DNA from 3 places in the Sporocytophaga myxococcoides DSM 11118 genome. Region 3 is predicted to be linked to each of the others. Evidence: riboswitches for the same ligand, from Rfam matches in the RefSeq annotation. Region 3 holds a riboswitch; each other region holds the start of a gene.

Region 1 (7,372 bases), on a different contig from region 3:
GTATATTAGGGTCAAAAATTATATCTTCTGCAGGGAAATTTACTTCCTTAGTAAGAATATCATAAGCTCTTTTGCAGATCTCGATTCTTCTTTCGTAAGAATCTGCTTGTCCTTGCTCGTCAAACGCCATTACAACAACTGCAGCACCGTACTTTCTGACTTTTCTGGCATGTTCTTTAAACTTCTCTTCGCCTTCTTTTAAGCTTATAGAGTTTACAATGGCTTTACCTTGTACACATTTAAGACCAGCTTCAATCACGGACCATTTGGATGAATCCACCATGATAGGAAGTTTCGCAATATCAGGCTCAGAAGCAATAAGATTAAGGAAAGTAGTCATTGCCTGCTCAGAGTCAAGCATCCCCTCATCCATATTCACATCGATCACCTGTGCCCCACCTTCAACTTGGTTTCTGGCTACAGCAAGCGCTTCCTCATAATTGCCTTCTTTGATAAGACGGGCAAACATTTTAGAACCTGTAACATTGGTTCTTTCTCCGATATTTATAAAGTTAGCTCCTTTGAAGACTTTCAAAGGCTCTAGTCCGCTATATCTTGAAAGATGATCTGATTCAGGATTTGGTCTAGGAGAGTATTGTGCGGCTAAATCTGCAATTGCTTTAATGTGTGCAGGAGTGGTTCCGCAGCATCCACCAATAATATTTAGAAGACCTTCATCTAAAAACTCCTTGATGGTCGAAGCCATCTCCTCCGGAGTTTCATCATATTGACCGAATTCGTTGGGCAAACCGGCATTAGGGTGTGCACTGATACCTGTAACAGATTCCTTTGCAAGATCCCGGATGTGTTGCTTTAATTGTTTTGCTCCTAAAGCACAGTTAAAACCTACTGTTAAAACAGGCAAGTGAGTTACTGAATACAAGAAAGCTTCTACTGTTTGTCCAGATAAAGTTCTTCCACTTGCATCAGTAATTGTACCGGAAATCATCACAGGAATCTTTGATCCTGTATCTTCCTTATAAGATTCAATAGCAAATAAAGCAGCTTTACAGTTAAGAGTATCGAAAACTGTTTCTACAAGAAACAGGTCAGCTCCTCCATCTGCAAGGCCTTTTACTTGTTCATAATATGCTTTTACCAGATCGTCAAAAGTTACGGCTCTATAGCCTGGATTGTTTACATCTGGCGATAATGAAGCCGTTCTGTTTGTTGGACCTATTGATCCCGCTACAAATCTTGGTTTCGAAGGATCCTTCTGGTTATAAATCTCCGTAGCTTCTTTGGCAATTCTTGCAGATTCATAGTTTAGTTCATAAACAAGATCTTCCATATGATAATCCGCCATAGCAATCGAAGTACCGCTAAAAGTATTTGTTTCGATAATATCAGCGCCGGCTTCAAGATACTTCAGGTGGATTTCTTTAATGATATCGGGACGAGTAAGCGATAACAAGTCGTTATTGCCTTTCAAATCGCCTTTATGATCTTTAAATCTTTCTCCTCTGAAATCTTCCTCTTCAAGTGTATACCCCTGAATCATGGTCCCCATAGCACCATCAAGCACAAGTATCTTTTTCTTTAATACTTCCTGAATGTTAACAGTCATTTTTCAATAACTTTTTTTTAATGAATAAAATTATGAAGAGCTTAAACGGAGAGATTCCCGGGAAGGAGTTCTACCTTATCTTTCTCTGCTGAAAATAAAAATTCTCAGAGTGGGAGTTAGCACCTTCTTTTAAAGGGTTGCTAAGACATCTAAGGGCCCAATCCCTCCGTCTTTCCGGATAAGTTCAATGCAAATTAATAATAAAGTTTCTTTTTAAAGAAATAATCTCCAAAATTCTTTGCATTCAAAGGTTGATGTAATAATTTTTTAACATTTTAAACATCTCTTTTCCTTAATTCCTCTATTTTTGAATTGAATTAAGAAAAGCTTCGATTCGGATTAACTCCTGAAATTCAATGCTGTTCAATTTTACAATAAAACCCATTTAATTTGAAATTTGCTGCAGTAGATATTGGCTCCAACGCTATCCGTTTTCAGATAACAAGCATCCTGAAACACAATGACATATTCAACTTTAAGAAACTTGAATATGTCCGTTTTCCGCTTAGGCTTGGTCAGGATGTATTCCAGTTCAATAAGATTAGTCCGGAAAAAGAGGAAAAGTTCGTAAAGCTGATGAAAACTTTCAAAATGCTTTTGGAGCTTTACGAAGTGGATGATTATATATTCTGTGCGACTTCAGCGATGCGAGAATCTACAAATGGAAGGGAAATTGCAGAACGAGTAAAGAAAGAAGTTGATATTTCAATAGATATTATTGATGGAGATAAGGAAGCTGATCTAATAAATGCAGTTCTATTTAATGAACTTGACGAAAAAAGCTATATCCATATTGACGTAGGAGGCGGTAGTACGGAGCTGAATATTTTCGTAAATAAAAAGAAAGTTGCTGCACAATCCTTTAAAATCGGATCGGTAAGAAGACTTAATAAACTAGATGCGCCTGAAGAGTGGAATAGAATGGAGAAGTGGGTAAAAGACAATATATCTAAGGCAAGTATTCCTGTCTATGCTATTGGTACGGGTGGCAACATAGGAAAAATCTATGAACTAGCTAACCTTTCAAGATCAAAAGACCTTAAGCCAAGTATTAAAATCGACAAGATTGAAGGAGTGCAGAAACAGGTAGCTGCAATGACTTACGAAGATAGGATTCATGTACTAAACCTCAATCCTGACCGTGCTGATGTTATAGTTCCGGCTTCGGATATCTATATTTCTGTGATGAAATATGCAGGAGCTAAAGAAATGGTAGTGCCTGAACTAGGTCTGAAAGATGGCCTGATACAAATGTTGTTTAGAAGAAATATGCACAACTTAGAAGAACAGGTGACCATCATCAATACAAATAAGTTCCCGAAATAATCCGGGAATTTATTTTTCTGCCCTTAACTTTTTCAGTTTATTATATTTTTGGAAGGTCACTTTACCTGTTTCTTTGGCAATGACATAACCATAATATCCGTCAAGTACACCCAGCTTAAGTATGTAGGAATGAAAAAACCTATAAAACGGACTAATGTATAACTTGATAAATCCAGGTTTCTTTCCATCTTTAAAAAGTCTTTCAGCTGCCAGCGTGCTATACTTATCATTTTTCTGATCATACTGATCAAGCGAATAAATAGTATAATGAAGAATAGATCCTTTAAGCTTTTTGATTGTCGTATTCTTTTCAAAACAGAGCTTTTCATGTACGGGGCTGCTATCCCAATAAATTTTATCTTTGCGAAAAATCCTGATATGAGATTCAGGATTCCAGTGCCCAAACCTCAGCCATTTACCGCAGAAATTGGACTTTCGTGGCACTTCATAGCAATCGTATTGAGGCTTATTATTAAATTCGCTTTTGATTTCATTGATCAGCTCTCCTGACAGCTCTTCATCTGCATCCAGAGAAAGTATATAATCATAGCGCGCATAGCTGTTGCCCAAATTTTTGGTAGGACCATATCCCTCCCACTTTCTTCTCAGAAAATTAACATTGTATTTTCTGCAAATTTCTTCAGTACTATCTCTACTGAATGAATCCACCACTATAATATCGTTAGTAAGACGAGCAAGGGATTGTAAACATCTTTCGATGTTTCTTTCCTCATTGTATGTTATAACGACAGCAGATACAGGTACTTTCATATTTTAATGAACGATACTGAACGCATAAACTGTAAATGTACTTCCTATTAATCCCAGGCCAATAAGCAACATAAAAAAAGCTTTTTTACTTTTTTCCGTTGATGTGATAAGACTTATAGCACCCATCACCAGAGAAATCTGAAGAAACAGTGTAGCAAGATCAAAATAATCTCCTGCCCTTCCCAGAATTCGAAGGTGTTCTTCCCATTCTTTTACCCCTATCACCTGGCCTAGTTTTCCATTCAGTTCCTGCACCCAATTTTCTTTACCCACTGCATTTGACCCAAGTAGAATTTCTTTCTTCTCCTTAGAATATCTCTCCACCTCTTTATCAAGTCCTGCAACAACATTTTCAATTGCAGTTCTTTTATCCTCAACAATCACTCCTGACTTAAGTAATGACTTGAGCAACTCGCCTTGCCCCTCAGCCAATGATTCTTTAATACTTTTGGACTGATACCACATGTATGCAGAGCTTTTCTCATTAGTCTCAATAATTTCATCATCCCCGAATTTTCCTCCTCCCAGATCTGCAATAGCAAGTACTGCGGCAAATACAGCAAGTAACAAGCCACAGTATGTCTCAAGCCTGTTGCTCTTTTTTTCAGGTTCTTCCATTAAAATTCTATTATTAAAATATTGCGGATAAAAATAACTGAAGCCCTTCTGAAATTAGAAGAGCTTCGCTTTTAAAACTATTTCTTTAGTAACATTATAAAACTCTTCATGCACATTAAATGGCTCTTCACCTTCAGTGGCCTGATTGATATAAGTACCGTCATTTAACAACACATAGCTATTCACATTATCTTTGAGTGAATAATCCAGAATGCTGATTGTTTGTTGTTTCAATAATGGGTCTGCAATCAGGAACAGAGATTCTATTCTTCTTTCAAAACTTCTTACCATCATATCAGCACTACCGCCATAAACCTTTGAATCACCCGCATTATGAAAATAGTAGATCCTGGAATGCTCAAGGAAGTTTCCAACAATGGATTTAACAAAAATATTTTCACTAACACCTTCAGTACCTGGCCTAAGGCAACACATTCCTCTTACAATCAGTTTTATTGAAACTCCAGCTTGAGAAGCTAGATATAGAGCATCTATGGTTTCATCATCCTGCAAAGAATTGATTTTTATCACAATTCCACTAGGTAATCCATTCTTAGCATTTTCAGCCTCCTGATTAATAAGCTCAATAAGCTTTTTACGCATATTTCCTGGAGCGGTGATTAGATACTTATATTCAGAATGTACAGAATGTCCTGTTATAACATTAAAAAATTCATTGATATCATGAGCATAAACCTCATTGGTAGTAAGCAATCCGAGATCTGTATAGAACTTAGCTGTCTCTTCATTATAGTTACCACTCGACATATGCACATATCTTGTCACCTTCTCATTGTCCTCTTTGCGGACAATCATCATCAGCTTGGTATGTGTCTTATAATTACTGACTCCATATATCACAAAACAGCCAGCCTTCTGAAGTCTCTGAGCTTCCTTAATGTTATTTTCCTCATCAAATCTGGCCTTAACTTCAAACAGAACCGAAACGTGCTTACCGTTTTCAGCTGCTTTTAACAAAGCGTTAGTTATTCTTGACTCTTTGGCCAGTCTGTAAATAGTAATTTTGATAGAGAGTACATCCGGATCTTCAGCCGCTCTTTCTATCAGATCAATAACAGGTCTGACATTGTTATAAGGATGATGTAGCAGTACATCATGAAACTTCAGATATTCAAAAAGATCTTCATCCACTTCTTTCCCGAAGCTTATAGGCTTTACAGGGGCAGGAAGCGTCGGAAGCTTGTCTTTAAATCTTTTGTGATTGATAATATGCCAAAGACTGGTATAATCTATAAGATTGTCATTGACAAAAATATTAGACTCATCAATTTCCCAACGCTCAGTTAAGAGCTTCATCATCCATTGAGAATATTTTGGCTCTACTTCTACCCTTACAACCCTTGCTGTTCTTCTTGTCTTTAGCTTTCTCTTTATCTCATCAATAAATTGAGCTTCCATATCATCACTTTCTTCAAGTGAAAAATCCCCGTTTCTTGTAATACGGAATAGATTTACTGATAATATGTCAACGTTTCTGAACAGCTTATGAATTTGCCAGCGAATTATTTCCTCAATAGGAATAAAAATAATTTTCTCATCCCTTTCAATTTCAAAAAATCGAGGTAGGTTTTGAGGTATTTGAACAAAGGATAATTTTCTTTGATCAGAGGCACTTTCCTTATTTCTGGTAATGACACCAAAAATCAGGATTTTATTCATAAGAATTGGGAATGAATGGTAATTGTCATATACCATCGGGGTAAGCATCGGAAAGACAAGTTTCTTGAAATAAGAAATCACCTTTTCCTTTTCTTCCTCAAAAAGATCTTCGATTCCGGCTATTACAAATCCATTTTCTGAAAATAAAGGTTTTAGCTCTTTTCCATAATAAGCAACCTGATCCTTACAAAAATCCTGAACTTCACTGAGCAAAGTTTTTCTGAACGGAATCTCTCTCAGGCCAGAATAGTCAACTCTTTCCTTTCCGTAGTCTATGTAGTTATAGAGACTTCCAACCCTGATCATAAAAAATTCATCAAGATTGGAAGAGGTTATTGCCAGAAATTTTAGTCTCTCAAAGATAGTACGATTGGATTTCTTAGCCTGGTCTAAAACTCTGTAATTGAATTTCATCCAGCTAAGATCTCTGCTGATGTATTTACTATTGGTAATTACCGGGGTCTGTTGCAGTAACATTGAAATATGTCTTCTATACCTGTTAAGTTTATTTTTTACCGCCTCAACAGATTTGAACCCTCCCAGGAGCTTTCTTATTTTCACTTTCAATGATTAGAGGTATGCATAATGAAATGCAATTTATAAACCTTCCTCGATATAAAAATAATATATCTCCGGAAAAAGTTTAAAATTACCTGAGTACCATCGGTATATTTTAGATGTCCAGTTTTGCGTATTTTGCGTTTTTCTCAATGAATTCGCGGCGAGGCGCTACTTCATCTCCCATCAGCATCGAAAACAGGTGATCAGCTTCCGCAGCAGACTCAATAGATACTTTCTTTAAACTTCTTCTCTCCGGATCCATTGTTGTTGTCCACAACTGTTCCGGGTTCATCTCTCCGAGACCTTTATATCTCTGTATGTTTACAGAGTCTTCTTTTCCTTCTTTAGCAATTTCCTTTATTGCCATATCACGTTGGTCCTCTGTCCAGCAATATCTTTCCTCTTTTCCTTTTTTAACAAGATAAAGCGGAGGAAGTGCAATATATAGATAACCATTTTCTATCAGCTTCTTCATATATCTGAAGAAGAAAGTAAGAATAAGTGTTCTGATGTGACTACCGTCAATATCAGCATCGGTCATGATAATGATCTTGTGGTATCTTAACTTTTCAAGATTCAGTGCTTTATCATCTTCAGGAGTTCCGAAGCTTACACCTAACGCTGTGATGATATTTTTAATCTCATCGTTTTCGTAAATCCTGTGTTCCTGAGCTTTTTCTACATTAAGAATCTTACCTCTCAACGGTAGAATTGCCTGGAATTTTCTGTCTCTTCCCTGTTTTGCAGATCCACCTGCAGAATCCCCCTCTACGAGGTAAACTTCACAAAGTGAAGGATCTGACTCTGAGCAGTCTGCTAGTTTACCAGGCAAACCAGTTCCGGAAAGAA
Region 2 (7,372 bases), on a different contig from region 3:
CTTCTCCTTTAGGGTTACCGATCTGACCTTGAAGATATCCTTCATTCTTCTTGTAGTAGTTCTTTACTCCATCCCAATAAGCCCACTGAATATCAGTATCGATATTCATTTTGATAGCTCCATAAGAGATAGCTTCTCTTATTTGCTCCTGGCTAGATCCTGATCCACCGTGGAATACAAAGTTGATTGGTTTTTCAGCGCTAAGATTAAATTTCTTCTTCACATACTCCTGAGACTTGTTAAGAATTTTTGGCTCAAGCTTTACGCTACCTGGCTTATAAACACCGTGAACATTACCAAAAGCAGCAGCAATTGTAAATTTATCACTGATCTTGATAAGTTCTTCGTAAGCATAAGAAACTTCTTCTGGTTGAGTATATAGTTTAGAATTATCTACATCAGAATTATCAACTCCATCTTCTTCTCCACCTGTTACACCAAGCTCGATTTCAAGAGTCATACCCAGTTTAGACATTCTTTTTAAGTATTCTTTGCAGATTTCGATGTTCTCTTCAAGAGGCTCTTCTGACAAATCGATCATGTGAGAGGAGAACAAAGGTTTTTTGTATGCTTTGAAAAATTCTTCACCAGCTGCAAGCATACCATCTATCCAAGGAAGAAGATTTTTAGCCGCATGGTCAGTATGAAGGATAACAGGAACACCGTAAACTAAAGATAATTGGTGTACGTGATGAGCAGCAGAAATAGAACCAGCTATAGAAGCCTGCTGTTTGTCATTTGGAAGAGATTTGCCAGCATAGAACTGTCCGCCACCGTTTGATAACTGGATAATTACAGGTGAATTAACTTCTTTTGCTGTTTCCAAAACAGCGTTTACAGAATTAGTTCCTACTACGTTTACAGCAGGAAGTGCAAACTGATGTTTTTTTGCTGCTTCGAAAATCTCCTGAACCTGATCTCCTACTACAACACCTTTTAGAGCGGATGTTTTTATATTTTCAACCATACTTATTTAATTTAAAAATTCTTAAGGAGCTAATATAACAATTTTAAAGCTTTCTTATATCATGAAAACACGATAAGTTGAAAATTTAGACCATTTTTTGTAAAACTTTTCCTGTTCTGGCATGTAATTTCAAAAAAAGGGTATGAAAAATAAGCGGAAAAGTCCCATTATTACCAGGAATAAAAAATCCTTACATTCCCCAGCCAGTGTTCCTGCAAATTCTTATTTTAAAATCCTATTTAGACCTAAAATGCAGGATAATCTTCTTATTACAGTTTTTGAAAAGCATCTTCCGAAAGGAACAGTTTCATATTGTTACAAGCTATGGTATGAGAATCACTTTTACTTCAGGCTGGCCCGGAGAAGAGAGTCGAAACTCGGAGATTACAGATATGATCCCAGGACAAAGGAACACACCATAACGCTTAATCATGACCTGAACCCCTATTCATTTCTTGTCACCTATCTGCATGAAGTGGCACACCTCAAAGCACAGATCCGTTATGGGAACAGGATAAAGCCTCACGGAGATCAATGGAAGGCAATCTTTTCTGAATTACTAATACCTATATTCGAAAGGCATGATTTCCCTACCTCCTTGTCGAAGGCATTAAAAGATTATATCGCAGACCCTAAAGCTTCCACTTGCTCAGATACCAATCTGATGATGGCTTTAAGAGAATTTGATAAGGATGACAATCTTGTCTATTTATCGGAACTTACGGAAGGGCAAAGATTCCGACTTGGAAGAAAATTCTTTATAAAAGGAAAACTTAATCGGACAAGGTACATATGCAAAGAATGCAAGAGCGGAAAGAGCTATTATGTGTCTGAAGTTGCTCTGGTGGAAATATAAAAGTTGTAAGTTATAAGTAGTAAGTTGTAAGCCTCTTTTCTTAAAACTTACAACTTATAACTAAAAGAAAGAGGTTGCTTCCTTTGGAAACACCCTCTTTTAGTTTGATTATAATTCTGATTAAAATTTAGGAAGTTTTTTAAGCTGATCCTTAACGCCTTTTTCAGCTTCTTTCTTCAGTCTTTCCTGCTCTGCTTTCTGCTTTTCTTCCGCTTCTTTCTTAATTCTCTCTTGCTCTGCTTTTACTTTCTCTTCTGCAGCTTTCTTCGCCTCATCTGCTTTTTTCTGAGCTTCCTGAATCTGAGCATTGTTCTTGATCTCTTCTTTTACTTTGTTTTCAACAGCAGTTTTTGCCTGCTCTTTCCCTTGCTCCTGAACGCTGCTGCCAGCTATACCAACTTTGGGATCGCTGTTGGTACCGCCAATTTTCAGATCAAGTTTTATGTTTTCTGAGCCTGATGAAGACTGTCCTGTAATCTTTCCTAAAGCAGAATTTACAGCAGAACCTAAAGCACCAGCCGGAACATCCATTTTTACAATGTAATCAAGACCTCCGTCAAAGCCCGAAGCACCGCCAATATTCATCTTGAAATTGCCTGAATTTACGTCAAATGGTTCAACTTTTAACTTACCTCCTTCAATCTTGAAATTAGCAATCACATTTTTAACTCCAAGCGGATTAAGCTCTTTTACCATAGTAAGCTTGCTCATTGTAGCAAGAATAGGATTATCTTTAATCGTAGCATTAGGTATTGCTAGGGTTCCAGCTCCAGACATTGTAGGATAAAGCGGATTCATATATTTATCCATTAGACCGTTTGTCTTCAGGGATAAAGAAACTACACCTTCCATATTTTTTGCCATTGGAGCAAATGTCTGAACTGTATTGAAGGTTTTAAAAGCCTCTTTAATCTGAATTTCTGTAATCTTCATATCAAAATCGAATGACGGCTTTTCTATATCCTTAGTGTTATACTCTCCCTTTGCAAGCAGGAAATTTCCACCGAGAGAATTGAACACAAGATTTTCAAGCCTCGCTATCCCATCTTTCATGATAATGTTACCTTTAAGATCTTTAAGACTCATATTATCATAAAGAACTTCTCCGATTTGAGATGCTAGGAAAAAGTCAATGTTCTTCGGTATTTCGACAAGACCACTATCGACCGGTTCGGCCTGAGCTTGAGGAGTAGTAGCCTCTTCATCCGTCATCCATTCATTCACATCAAATTTCTTAGAATTAAAGCTCATGTTTCCGCGAAGGACCGTATCCTGCTTTCCGAACATATAACCCATGTAATTAGAGAAAAATCCCTTTATGCTGATATCACTTTTCCCAAGATAACCATCCATGTTATCGATAGTCATTTTATCAGGAGAAAGTGTAAAACTTGCTGAAGAAAGAGCCATTCCCTGAGGGAAGTCTTTACTTGAATATTTCAGATTAGAGACCTTCATTGTACCTGCTGTAGAAGTTTTATCATATCTTCCTGCTTCCACATCAGACAACACCCCTTTAGTTGCAATATCTGCAATGATTCTACCTGCTACGGTCATATCTTCAAGAGGATAAATCTTCGTCATTTTTGTAAGATCAATAATTCCTTTCAGATTCACGTCATAGGCAGGGTCATCAAAATTCACAACATTAGCCTTCATTTCAAACGGCTCTCCGTCCATTACCATTTTAAAGTTCTCCAATGATGCTTTAGATGTCGGCATATCACCAGAGCTTTGCACAGCAGCGTTAAAGCTCATTTGCTCTAATGCAGCAGGGAAATCTTTAGTTTTAACATAACCATTCTGTAAGAACATTTTCGCATCTACAACAGGCATCAGTTTCAGTGAATCACTATACATACCCTTCACCTTTACATCTGCACCGAAAAGACCTTTCAAAGTAGTTCCTTCTATAGGATAGAATTTAGTTACATCATCAAGTTTTACCTTAGCAAGTATATTAGCATCAATTTTATATGGATTCAATCCTTCAACAAGAGCACGAGCATCTACAGGATTTTTATCCATATCCATGTGGAATTTTTTCAGGTTGATAACAGTATTATCAATAATACCATCAGTATTAACAACACTCAGATCTGTAACAATATTGCTGATAGCAGAAGGAAGTGATGGATACTTCATGCTTGCATTATCAATTTTAAGATTGAAGGTAAAGCCAGGAAGCGTTGTTGCTGTTTGCTTACCTTTTACAATTCCGTTAAATGCAACTTTACCATCCGCTTTCAGGTCATTATAGTCTTTTGTGTAAACCGCAGGAACAAGAGAGATCAGGTCTTTGAAATCTGTTTCCTTTGCTGCATAGGTTAGATCATAAATTATATCATCACCTGGCATAGCTATAAGTCCGTCAAATCCGAAATCAAAATTATTGATCTTGATATTGTTCTCAAGAAACTTATACTCGGATTTAGGCATGTTAATATTCAGGTTAAGATTTGCCTCCACCTGATGTTTGTTCAGATAAGCAACATTATCAAAAATAACAACTGTCTCTTTAGACTTAGTGTATGTCTCAACATCATATATATCCTGAGTAATATCTCCTTTTCCAGTATGGTTAAAGCCTCTCAATTCAGCATACATGGGCAATGATTTGTCCTCATAAATAATAAGACCATCTTCGATTTCCCATTTGTCAAGAGCAATACTGAATTTTGAAGGTTCTTCAGGAGCTTTCTTTACAGTATCTTCAGGAGTAGCTATAGCAATGTCCCAGCTCATTTTTCCATCTTTTGTTACATATGTTGCAACAATTGGCTTATTCAGATAAATGCTTTTAACTTTTATCTGATCTCCTGAAATAACACTCATGATATCTGCGACAACTTTAAAGTTCTTAGCGAAGAAAAGCGTGTCGCCTTTAAACTCTTCCTGTTTTCCGATGATACCAAAATCATCGATTGAAATAGTTACGTTAGGAAAGTTTCTGATAAGAGACAATCCTAATTTATCTGAATCAAAAACAACAGTAGCATTGACGCTTTTTGCTATTTGCTCATCTACTTTAGCTTTGATTTGATCTTTAAAAAGGAATGGAATGGTTAACAGGAGGATAAATAAAAATGCTATTATCCCCAGAAAAATAAGAATACCTTTTTTCATTTGAATTGAATTAATTGATTTCTGTCAGATTTCTGTATAAACACTAAGAGCCCTAAAGATAGGCTTTTTTTCTATACGATTTATCGGATAAAGATATTGCGGAAGAGACTAAAGGAAGAAAAATAAATCGGAAACAAGTATTTAAAAAAATATCAATGCTAATCGGCCATTAGAAGTTATAATCACATGATTGATTATAGTGATTAACAGGATTTTTCAACAGCTAATGCTTAATTTTAATAATTTATCAGAACAATCCGGCAGCAGTTTTTCTTTTATAAAAATCCTGAAGGATATTTGCAATTTTTTCAGTTTCAATCAAAAAGCCATCGTGGCCATACAAAGAATCAATTTCCTGATATTCTGCTCCGACAATATTTTGTGCTAAGAAAATCTGCTCGCAAACAGGGAAAAGTATATCCGTTTTGATACCGATCACCAATGTATTTGATTTTATAGCTTTTAAAGCAACCTCAGCTCCACCTCGCCCACGTCCAACGTGGTGGGAATCCATTGCTTTTGAAAGATAAAGGTATGAATGACAATTGAATCTGTTTACAAGCTTAACCCCTTGATAATTCTGATAAGAGGATGCTTTATAATTATCCAGCTTATTGTCGTCTGTTTCTTTCTGTGTGGAAACGTAAGTATTATAATTTCTGTATGAGAGAAGCGCTATAGCCCTAGCAGCTTTCAAACCTTCCTGCCCTGCATCTTCTCTGCACTCCTGCCAGGATTTATCAGCCTGTATTGCCATTCTTTGGGACTCATTAAAAGCAATTCCCCATGGAGAATGAAAAGCATTTGTAGCCAGCAAGATCAGGTTTTCAATTGTATCAGGAGCTATGATAGACCATTCCATTGCCTGTTGACCGCCAAGAGAACCACCTATACAAGAATGTATTTTAGAAATACCTAATTCTTCTTTAAGAAGAATATGAGCATTTACCATATCTCTTATTGTAACCTGCGGGAATTCCAGAAAATACTGCTTTCCGGTCCGAGGGTTAACATCCAGCGGACCACTGGTTCCATAGCAAGAACCAAGAATATTGGCACATACTATAAAGTGTTTCTCTGGATTAAAAAATTTATCCTCTCCCACCAATCCATACCACCATGTATGTACTTCTGAATTAGCAGTAAGAGCGTGGCAAACCCAGATTACATTGTCTTTTCTACTATTTAGTTTTCCAAATGTAGAATATTGAATCGTAAGGTTTTCAAGAACCTGTCCTGACTCTAAAACAAAATTATTCTTATATGTAAAGGTCTTGTTTTCCACTTTTTAAACTCCAGATTAAACCAACAAATTCAGCACAAAACTAACAACAGATAAAGAGGAAATTAAAAGACTGGCCTTTACTCTTAAGGAAAGAGGTATAACGAAAGGTGTAGTAATATTCAATTAATTTCTTCATCATAATTAATTTATATGCCCTAATATCTTAGGAAAGGAATTAGCACCTTATCTCAAAAAGGATAGGTTGCTAGAGGTTCAAAGAGCCTTTTCTCTCCCCTCTTCTTTATAAATCAATTACATGTTCAGAGTAATTGACTTTGGAGGGTTCAAAATTAATCGGAGAAATGTTAAAAACAAAACAAATTGACCAATTGTAACAAATTTTAGTATTTGCATTCAAATTAAACACTATAAGCTACTAATAATCAGAAATCTAATTATAGTAGACATACAAGGGGATAAGGGAAAAATATTAACACAGACCTGATAAGGAATCCGGAGCCTCTTCATTACATAAATCGTTTAATATCACAGAAATAAAATTCGTGAAAAATCAGGTTACTTACCCTCTAAAAACACGTATAAATACCTAAAGACCTTAATTTTTTTTGTTATGCTACTATTCTTTATAATCGCCATCGTCTGCTTTTTAACCTATAAGGTCGTTTCTATGCCTAAAAAAATAGGCAAAAATAAAAACACAAAACATATAAACTCATCTCTTTAAGTTTTCGCATTCAAATAAATATTTTCCAAACTATTATACCCCATTTGCTGTTCCTAATTTTTCGAATTCCAAATCCTGGAATTCAAAGACGAACAATGATAAACAATTAAATTTTAGTCTGTTTATTTACGTTATAATTCCAATTAGTTAATATTGCTAACAATTAACTTAATTTACTATTGTTGTTGCTTTAAATGAGAATTATTTCATCAAAAGAACCTCCGCTGGGAAAACGCTGCACAGATCTGGCTAAAAATTACCTAGCATTTCTTGTAGAAAACCTGGAAAGCTCCGGTTTGGATAGATATTATTATATGTTGTTGGTTCTGGATGAAAACTCAGGGAAGATAACCCAGCAGCAACTTTCCGAACTACTTCATTGCGACAAAGTTACCACCTTGCGCAATCTTGATCATTTGTCCAAGCTTGAACTCGTGGAGAGAGTCATAAACC
Region 3 (7,372 bases):
TCAGACCTGGAGAAATCTAAAAGAATTTTTTATTGGGTGCAGGACAACATCAGATACATTGCTTTTGAAGATGGTTATGGAGGTTTTATACCGAGAGATGCGGAAAAGGTATACAGAAAGAGGTATGGTGACTGCAAAGATATGGCAAACATAACTTCCTATATGCACAAACTTGCCGGCATTCCTGCATATCTGACACTCATTGGTTCAAGAGATATTCCATACGCTGTTTCGGAAGTTCCTTCAAGCTGTAACTTCAATCACATGATTGCTACAGTGAAACTTGATGGAAAATACTATTTTCTGGATGCCACTGGTAAATACCAGTTGCATGGACAGCCTACTTCAATGATTCAGGATAAAGAAGGATTGATAGTAATGGGAAAAGACAGCTGTATGGTGCTTAAAGTACCTTTAATCGACAGAAGCAAGAACAAAATTGTAGATACTGTTCATGTTGATTTTGAAAAAAACAGCTTGAAAGGAAAAGGTAAAAGATATATTGAAGGATATCCTAAAATTACATTTGCCCATGTGTATGGCAACCTCGATCAGGAAGATAAGGTAGACTATTTCAATAGCTTTTTATCTAAAGGAAACAACAAATGCAAAGTAACTAACCCTATTGTTAAGAACGCATCCGAAAGAGAAAAGCCAACTGTTTTAAAGTTCGATTTTCACGTGGAAGATTATTCTTTAACATCGGGTAAGGAAGTGTTTATTAATTTAAATCTCAATAAAGACCTTTCCTCTCTCAACTTCGAATCCTCAAACAGAAAGACGGATTTTGAAGAAGATTATAAATATGAAATGACGGAAGTTACTACTTTTAGTATTCCGAAAGGGTATAAAGTAAAATACATTCCTGAAAACAAAAAAGTTAATGAGAAGGATTTTGGTTTTGATATTCAATATGAATTAAAGAAAGATAAACTGGTGTATACAAAAAAAATATACATCGACTTTCTTATTCTTAAAACAACTCAATTCCCTACGTGGAATAAGATGATTAAAGAATTGAATAAAGCCTATAAAGAAAACATCTCCATTGTAGAAAACTAAACCATCAATATGAATAAGCTTTTTAAAAAAGTTATCTTTTTAGCTATTTTTTGTAATGCAATAACACTATTTGCACAAAAGCCCGAAACTGACAGTTATGATTGGGAAGAAAAGAGGGCCAGGTTTAAGGTAAATGCTGATGATCAGAAAGAGTCTTGTGTTATCTTTAAAAACCATGCTTCTGAAGAGATCTCCTATAATGAGAAAAATGAGCCTTACATTTATTCCGTTCATCACCTTATTGTAGCTGTTAACAATGAGTCTGGAATTGAACAATACAATAAACTTTCAATATCATTGGCGAATGTGATGGATATTGTTGACATCAAAGTCAGGTCAATTAGTAAAGACGGGAAAATTATTCTTACGGATAAAAGTCACATGAAAGAAGTCGAAAACCTGGAGAACAAAGGAGCCTTCAAAGTTTTCGCTGTGGAAGGTGTGGAAGTGGGAAGTGAAATAGAATACATTTATAAGCTCAAAAAATATCCCGCTAACTCTGGAAGAAGATATATTCAATTTCAAAACCCAAGCTACAATTACTCTTTTGAACTAATTGTACCGGAGTTTTTAACCTATGATACTAAAGTTTACAATGGCAATGCACAGGTTAAAGACACTGTTATTGAAAAGAAAAGACACATATCTCTGAAGGTGAATAAAACTAATGCTTTACCTAAGGAAGAATACAGTGACTATTGGGCGAATGTAATGCGTCTTGAATATAAGATCGCAAATAACACGAGCACTGGTAAAACAAAAATCGTAACATTTGCGGAAGCAGCTAAAAGTATATATGCCAACACTCATGTTACAGATTCTAAAATTGACAAACAGGTAGACGGACTTTTAAAGAAAATTAAGCTTGATAAATCTGCTTCGGAAGAGGATAAGATAAAGCTTATAGAAAATCACATCAAAAGTAATTTTATTGTAAATCAAAATGGAGGAAGTGAAAGTTCTCAGATTGATTTTATATTAAAAAATAAATTCGGTTCCAAATTCGGAATGACGAGGTTGTTTATTAAACTCTTCGAAAGAGCCGAAGTAAGCCACAGATTGGCGCTTTCTAATGATAAGACAAGCGAACGATTTGATCCTAAGTTTGAATCATGGGATTACCTTGATGAACAGCTGATCTACTTTGATAAGCTTGACAAGTATATGTCTCCTGTGCAGTTTGAATTCCGTTATCCAATGATTCCTTCATATTTCCTGGGCAATTATGCTATGGTTATCAAGCCTCTTACGGTTGGTGATTTTACAACAGGACTTAGTGAAATCAAGATGATACCTTCTGTTGATTATAAGTTGAATCATGATAACCTCATTATCAATCTGGCTGTTGATCTTGAAAATGACAATTCAACAATCTCAATAGAGAGAAGCTTTAAAGGTTATAAAGCAATGTTTATTCAGCCATATTATGATTTGATTCCTGAAGACAAGCGTAAAGAGCTGTTTGATGAGATTCTAAAAAGCCAGGCTAAAGACGGACATGTTAGCAATGTTACAGTAAAAAATGTAGACAAAAACATATCTCCGTATATTCAGCCAATGCTTATTACAGGTACTTTAAAAAGTGATGAACTGATTGAAAAGGCAGGAGGTAAGTACCTTCTGAAGATTGGCGAAATCATTGGGCCACAGAATGAACTGTATCAGGAAAAGAAAAGAAATACAGAGATCTCTCTTGATTATCCGAATGAATACGTAAGAAAGATTAAATTCGAGATTCCACAGGGATATAAAATTCCGAACCTGAAAGACCTTAATAAGAACATTGTTTTCAAAGACGGAAATGAAAATTCTATGGGCTTTACTTCTACATACAAACAGGAAGGACGAATTGTTACAATCGACGTGGAAGAGTATTACAAAAAGCTTAACTATCCAATCGAGATATTTGAGCAATTCAGAAAAGTAATCAATGCAGCAGCAGATTTTAATAAGATTACCCTGGTTCTTGAAAAAGAATAAGATATCTTAATAAATAATTTAAAGTGCTTATCCGGTAATGCGGGTAAGCCCTTTGTGTTTATTATAGAAAATTTAATCAATGATACTTTGTGACCATAATTGAATTTCACCCATGATCAAGATTGACTATCAATAGTTTTATATTGGGTTCAAGTTATATATAGGTTGGTAAAATTTTTATGAAGAAATTTTACCTGATCATATCAAGCATTTCCATTACTTCACAATAAACAACTTCACTACGATCAGTCGGAAAGATAAATAAATCTGGTAGGTTCAGACTGTCAATGCATAGGTTATCATTCAGAAATGCTTTAGCCCTGATTAATCTGTCGTTGACTTCCTCTTCAGGTATTTCCAGTGATAAAGCAACATCTTGTATATTAGCACTTTCAACTTCAACCATCACATAAACGGATCTCAGGGTTCTGGGCAAACCATCAACAGCTTTTTCCAGTATTTCTTTAAAGCCTATATTGGATACTCCTAAATCAGGAATACTTCGTTTCTTAAAGGCATTGAAGAAATCCTTGCTAAACCAACTCGATTTATTAAGCCTGATAGAAATAATATTTAACAAAATCCTTGTAAGCCAGACAGAAAACTCAATATCTCCTTTAAATTGAGAAAGCCTTAAAAATGCTTTAAGAAAAGTCTCTTTAAGAATATCATCTACGTCTGCGTCATGCCTTGTAACTGACCTTGTAATTCGGAAAAGCCTTAGATTATATTTTTGAATAATAATTCCAAAGAGTTTCTTTTCGCCATTACGAATTTTATCAATTAACTCAAGATCCGTCATAATTTTCCTTATACGGAATTGGAAAAAATATGTAACCATGTGTTAAAAAATATTTGTCTGTTTATAAATTAAAATTGCATTTATTTTCATATTAATGAACAGTAATTACTTAGTATTCACAGCTATAAAAATATGATTAATGAATTAAAAAAATCCTTGTCTATGATGTTTGTAAGCCATTTGGAATGGTCAGATGTTTGTTTAAAAGTGAATTATTGAAAGAATATTCATATCTTGAATTCAACCTAATTTGGTCTAGATTCTATCTTAGACTATTGCATCAACCTATTGAAGTTATGAAAGCTGACTTGTACTTTTTTGTTTTGGCAATTATTGCGGTTTCATGTGCACAAAAGAATACTGAAATCACAGTTGTTACTGATATGCTTGCAATTCAGGATAGTACTCCCAAAGTTGAAAAGCGGATTCAAGAAGACCTTCCTAATGTTCAGTCTCCAATGTTTAATGATAGTATTTTAACGTCATATATCAGTAGTTTAGGACTTGACGAGCAGTATGATATTTCAACTAATCATAATCCCTACATGATAACCGGGTATTTTAATTTGGATGATATTGGGGATACGGCTATTTTATTGCAAGATAAGAAAACTAATAAAGTAGGTCTTTTGATTAAGCATGGAGCATCGAAAGAACATTATTTACTAGGTGCAGGTCAGGAAGTTCTATCTCAGAAATTTGATGATTTTAATTGGGTTGGGGTGTTTCAAAAGGTAAATAAAGGAACAAAGTCGTGCAGCAATATTGATGAAGAAACAGGAGAGATCATGTTAGAAGATGTTCCTGATTCATTAAAAACAACCCTGCCTGCAGATGGTATTTATATTCATGCCTCTGAATCCTGCGGAGGAGGGATAATCTATTGGGATCATGATGAATATAACTGGATTCAACAAGAATAAATAGGATCTATGTTGTATTAAGATTAATAATCTGTTGTTGTGTGCATCTTATGTGGTTAGACTTTTTATCCTGATTAGCTCTTATAATTTACTTTATGGCCCATAATGATGGACAATCATTTCTTTCTTACTAAGCTTTAATTTTCAATATATTATACTTATTCAGGTGGTATTCTTTTCATAAACCTCAAACATAAACCCTACTTTTCCTATAGAGTTATTGTATTTTAGGAATTTCAAAATACCTTTGTATAGAATTACATGCGGTTACTGCATTTAATTTATAAAGAATAGGGAAGAGAGCAGGCTCAATGAACCTATAGCAACCTGTTTCATTTCAAGGTGCTAATTCCTGCCCAATAAGGGAACTATAAATATTACGATGATGAACAAACGATGTAGAATCACCTCAAATAAGTTTTGATAAACCATAACGGTTTGCAATCCTAATTTTCAACCAAATTTTAATCCTGTAATTCACAAAAGCTATGAAATCCATCCAAATAGATAAAATAACACACAGCCATCTCAATGATGCTGCAGAAGATAGTTTACATTTTAATACAACCTGGGATACTTTGAGAAAAATAGAAAAGAAAGTTGCTATTTCTGAATCAGGTATTGAGGCTTTAGCATTTAAATCAATTCGTTCTGCACGATATACACTCATAAAAAACATAGTCGGAGAAAGAAAAAATATCCTGACATTCCATCTTGGTGTATGGGAAATTGAAGCTTTCAAACGAAATGGAATCAAATTGTTCTTTGCCAAAGATTATTCTGATACTAATCTTAAAGATATTATCGCATTAAATAATATCGGTGTGATCTATTTGCAAACAATCGACAGTTTGACATTGGCTGTAGAAGATCTTTCACACATTATTGAACAGGCTCATCAATCTTTGATTCCTGTTATCATTGACAATTCAGCAGGCGGTTTGGGAAAGATATTCAATCCTCTTGAAATAGGAGCTGACTTTGTTATCACTTCGGTTCAAAATTATAGTGCGTTTAACAATACAGCTATTGGAGCTTTTGTGGTACAAGGCTTGAATAGCTGGCAAAAAAAAGATCTATTTCAAATGCTTATTCAAAAATCGTTGCTGGAAGAGCTTAAAGAGCAACGTGAAAAAAACATTGCTCCTGAATTCCTTATAACTGACATAACTGGCGAGCTTATAGAAAACCAGCTCAATATAGAAGAGAAGAAATATAAAGAATATTCTTCTGTTGCTTTTCAACTTGCAAAATGGCTTAATCAACTGGAAACAGTGATGGAAGTGAGTTATCCTGGACTTAAGTCTTCAATATCTAATCTGAATGCCGAAAGGTTTTCTAAAGGTGGATTTGGAAACAGGCTTAAATTCAATTTATGGGATGATAAATTCAGCTTTGGTTTACTAAAGGGATTCTTTGTCGCTGGTAAGCCTGAAGGACTGATTATTGACGTGAATACTACGAACAGAGAGTTTATAATCGAGATTAAGGTTAATAATCTTCAAGTAGTTCTGGAATACTTTCAGCAAGTATTTACTCAGCTAAACAATGAAGTAAACTATAGACTGTATTTGTCAAGACAACTAGAACTCGAACAAGCATTGCAAAAGTTTTTAAGCTTTGGAGTGCCCATCGCATTGATAAAAGAAAAACTAACCAATCAAGTCTGATTATGAGACTATTCAAAGAAAATAAATCTGGAAAGCCCAGCTTATTTCATTTCACTGAAGCAGGCTCAGGAGAGCCGATTTTGCTACTTCACGGTTTGTTCGGAAGGTTGAGCAACTGGCATGAAACGATAAAGTATTTTTCTCAAAAATACAGAGTCATAATTCCAGAATTGCCAGTATATGAAAAATCGTTACCAAAAGAAGGTCTCGATGGATTAGTTGACTACCTTGATAGCTTTATTCAATCCTTGAATCTGGAAAAAGTAACATTAGTGGGAAACTCTCTTGGCGGCCATCTCGCTATACTATATACTGTTAACCATCCTGATAAAGTAGAAAGACTTGTACTTGCCGGAAGTTCAGGTTTACATGAAAATAGCCTTGGTGTTACATATCCGAAGAGAGGATCTTATCAGTATGTGGAAGAAAAAGTCAGAAATATATTTCACAACGAAAGAGTAGCTACCCCTCAGTTAGTTGACGAAGTATACGAGGTCGTTAATAATGTCAGGAAAACCATTAAAGTAATTAAAATGGCCCGCTCTGCTAATACTAACAATGTTGCGTCAGTACTTGACAAAATAAATGTACCTGTACTTCTGATTTGGGGAAAACAAGATAAAGTAACACCTATACATATTGCTCATAGATTTCAAAAACTGATACCAGGTGATGTAACATTACACGTCATAGATCAATGTGGTCATGTGCCTATGATGGAACATCCAGAAGAGTTTAATGGTGTACTTGAAACCTTCTTAATTCAATCTTCAGATTATGTCTTATCAAGTAAAAGAGCTTGATATAGCAATGCTGTACTAGAAATCTTATGAAGAAGTTGAGGAGACTTTAAGATGAAGATTTAAAAGAATAAAAAAGAGCCGTCCCTGGCAGGAACGGCTCTTTTACTTTAGATAGAAGCTTCATCTGAAGTA

What was found. A riboswitch is a leader RNA that binds a small molecule or an ion and turns the genes downstream of it on or off. The one in region 3 is predicted to bind S-adenosylmethionine.
Region 1: linked by a shared signal. The riboswitch ahead of metH (methionine synthase) and the one ahead of K350_RS0100555 (PLP-dependent transferase) in region 3 are both predicted to bind S-adenosylmethionine.
Region 2: linked by a shared signal. The riboswitch ahead of K350_RS0116050 (homoserine O-acetyltransferase family protein) and the one ahead of K350_RS0100555 (PLP-dependent transferase) in region 3 are both predicted to bind S-adenosylmethionine.

The regions. Positions count from the first base shown of each region.
Region 1 is NZ_AUFX01000005.1:459,934-467,305, reverse strand. Features, by position in the region: gene metH (methionine synthase) at 1-1,567, opposite strand, end outside; SAM riboswitch class I at 1,640-1,752, opposite strand; gene K350_RS0107965 (Ppx/GppA phosphatase family protein) at 1,958-2,893, shown strand; gene K350_RS0107960 (glycosyltransferase family 2 protein) at 2,903-3,664, opposite strand; gene K350_RS0107955 (DUF4337 domain-containing protein) at 3,668-4,282, opposite strand; gene ppk1 (polyphosphate kinase 1) at 4,337-6,439, opposite strand; gene gyrB (DNA topoisomerase (ATP-hydrolyzing) subunit B) at 6,636-7,372, opposite strand, start outside.
Region 2 is NZ_AUFX01000012.1:166,537-173,908, reverse strand. Features, by position in the region: gene fbaA (class II fructose-bisphosphate aldolase) at 1-967, opposite strand, end outside; gene K350_RS0116060 (SprT-like domain-containing protein) at 1,110-1,823, shown strand; gene K350_RS29140 (AsmA family protein) at 1,944-4,949, opposite strand; gene K350_RS0116050 (homoserine O-acetyltransferase family protein) at 5,197-6,234, opposite strand; SAM riboswitch class I at 6,378-6,484, opposite strand; gene K350_RS31370 (MarR family winged helix-turn-helix transcriptional regulator) at 7,114-7,372, shown strand, end outside.
Region 3 is NZ_AUFX01000003.1:189,047-196,418, reverse strand. Features, by position in the region: gene K350_RS0100575 (transglutaminase-like domain-containing protein) at 1-1,062, shown strand, start outside; gene K350_RS0100570 (DUF3857 domain-containing protein) at 1,072-3,042, shown strand; gene K350_RS0100565 (sigma-70 family RNA polymerase sigma factor) at 3,233-3,883, opposite strand; gene K350_RS30600 (hypothetical protein) at 4,141-4,767, shown strand; SAM riboswitch class I at 5,046-5,144, shown strand; gene K350_RS0100555 (PLP-dependent transferase) at 5,256-6,437, shown strand; gene K350_RS0100550 (alpha/beta fold hydrolase) at 6,440-7,240, shown strand; gene K350_RS32180 (hypothetical protein) at 7,348-7,372, opposite strand, start outside.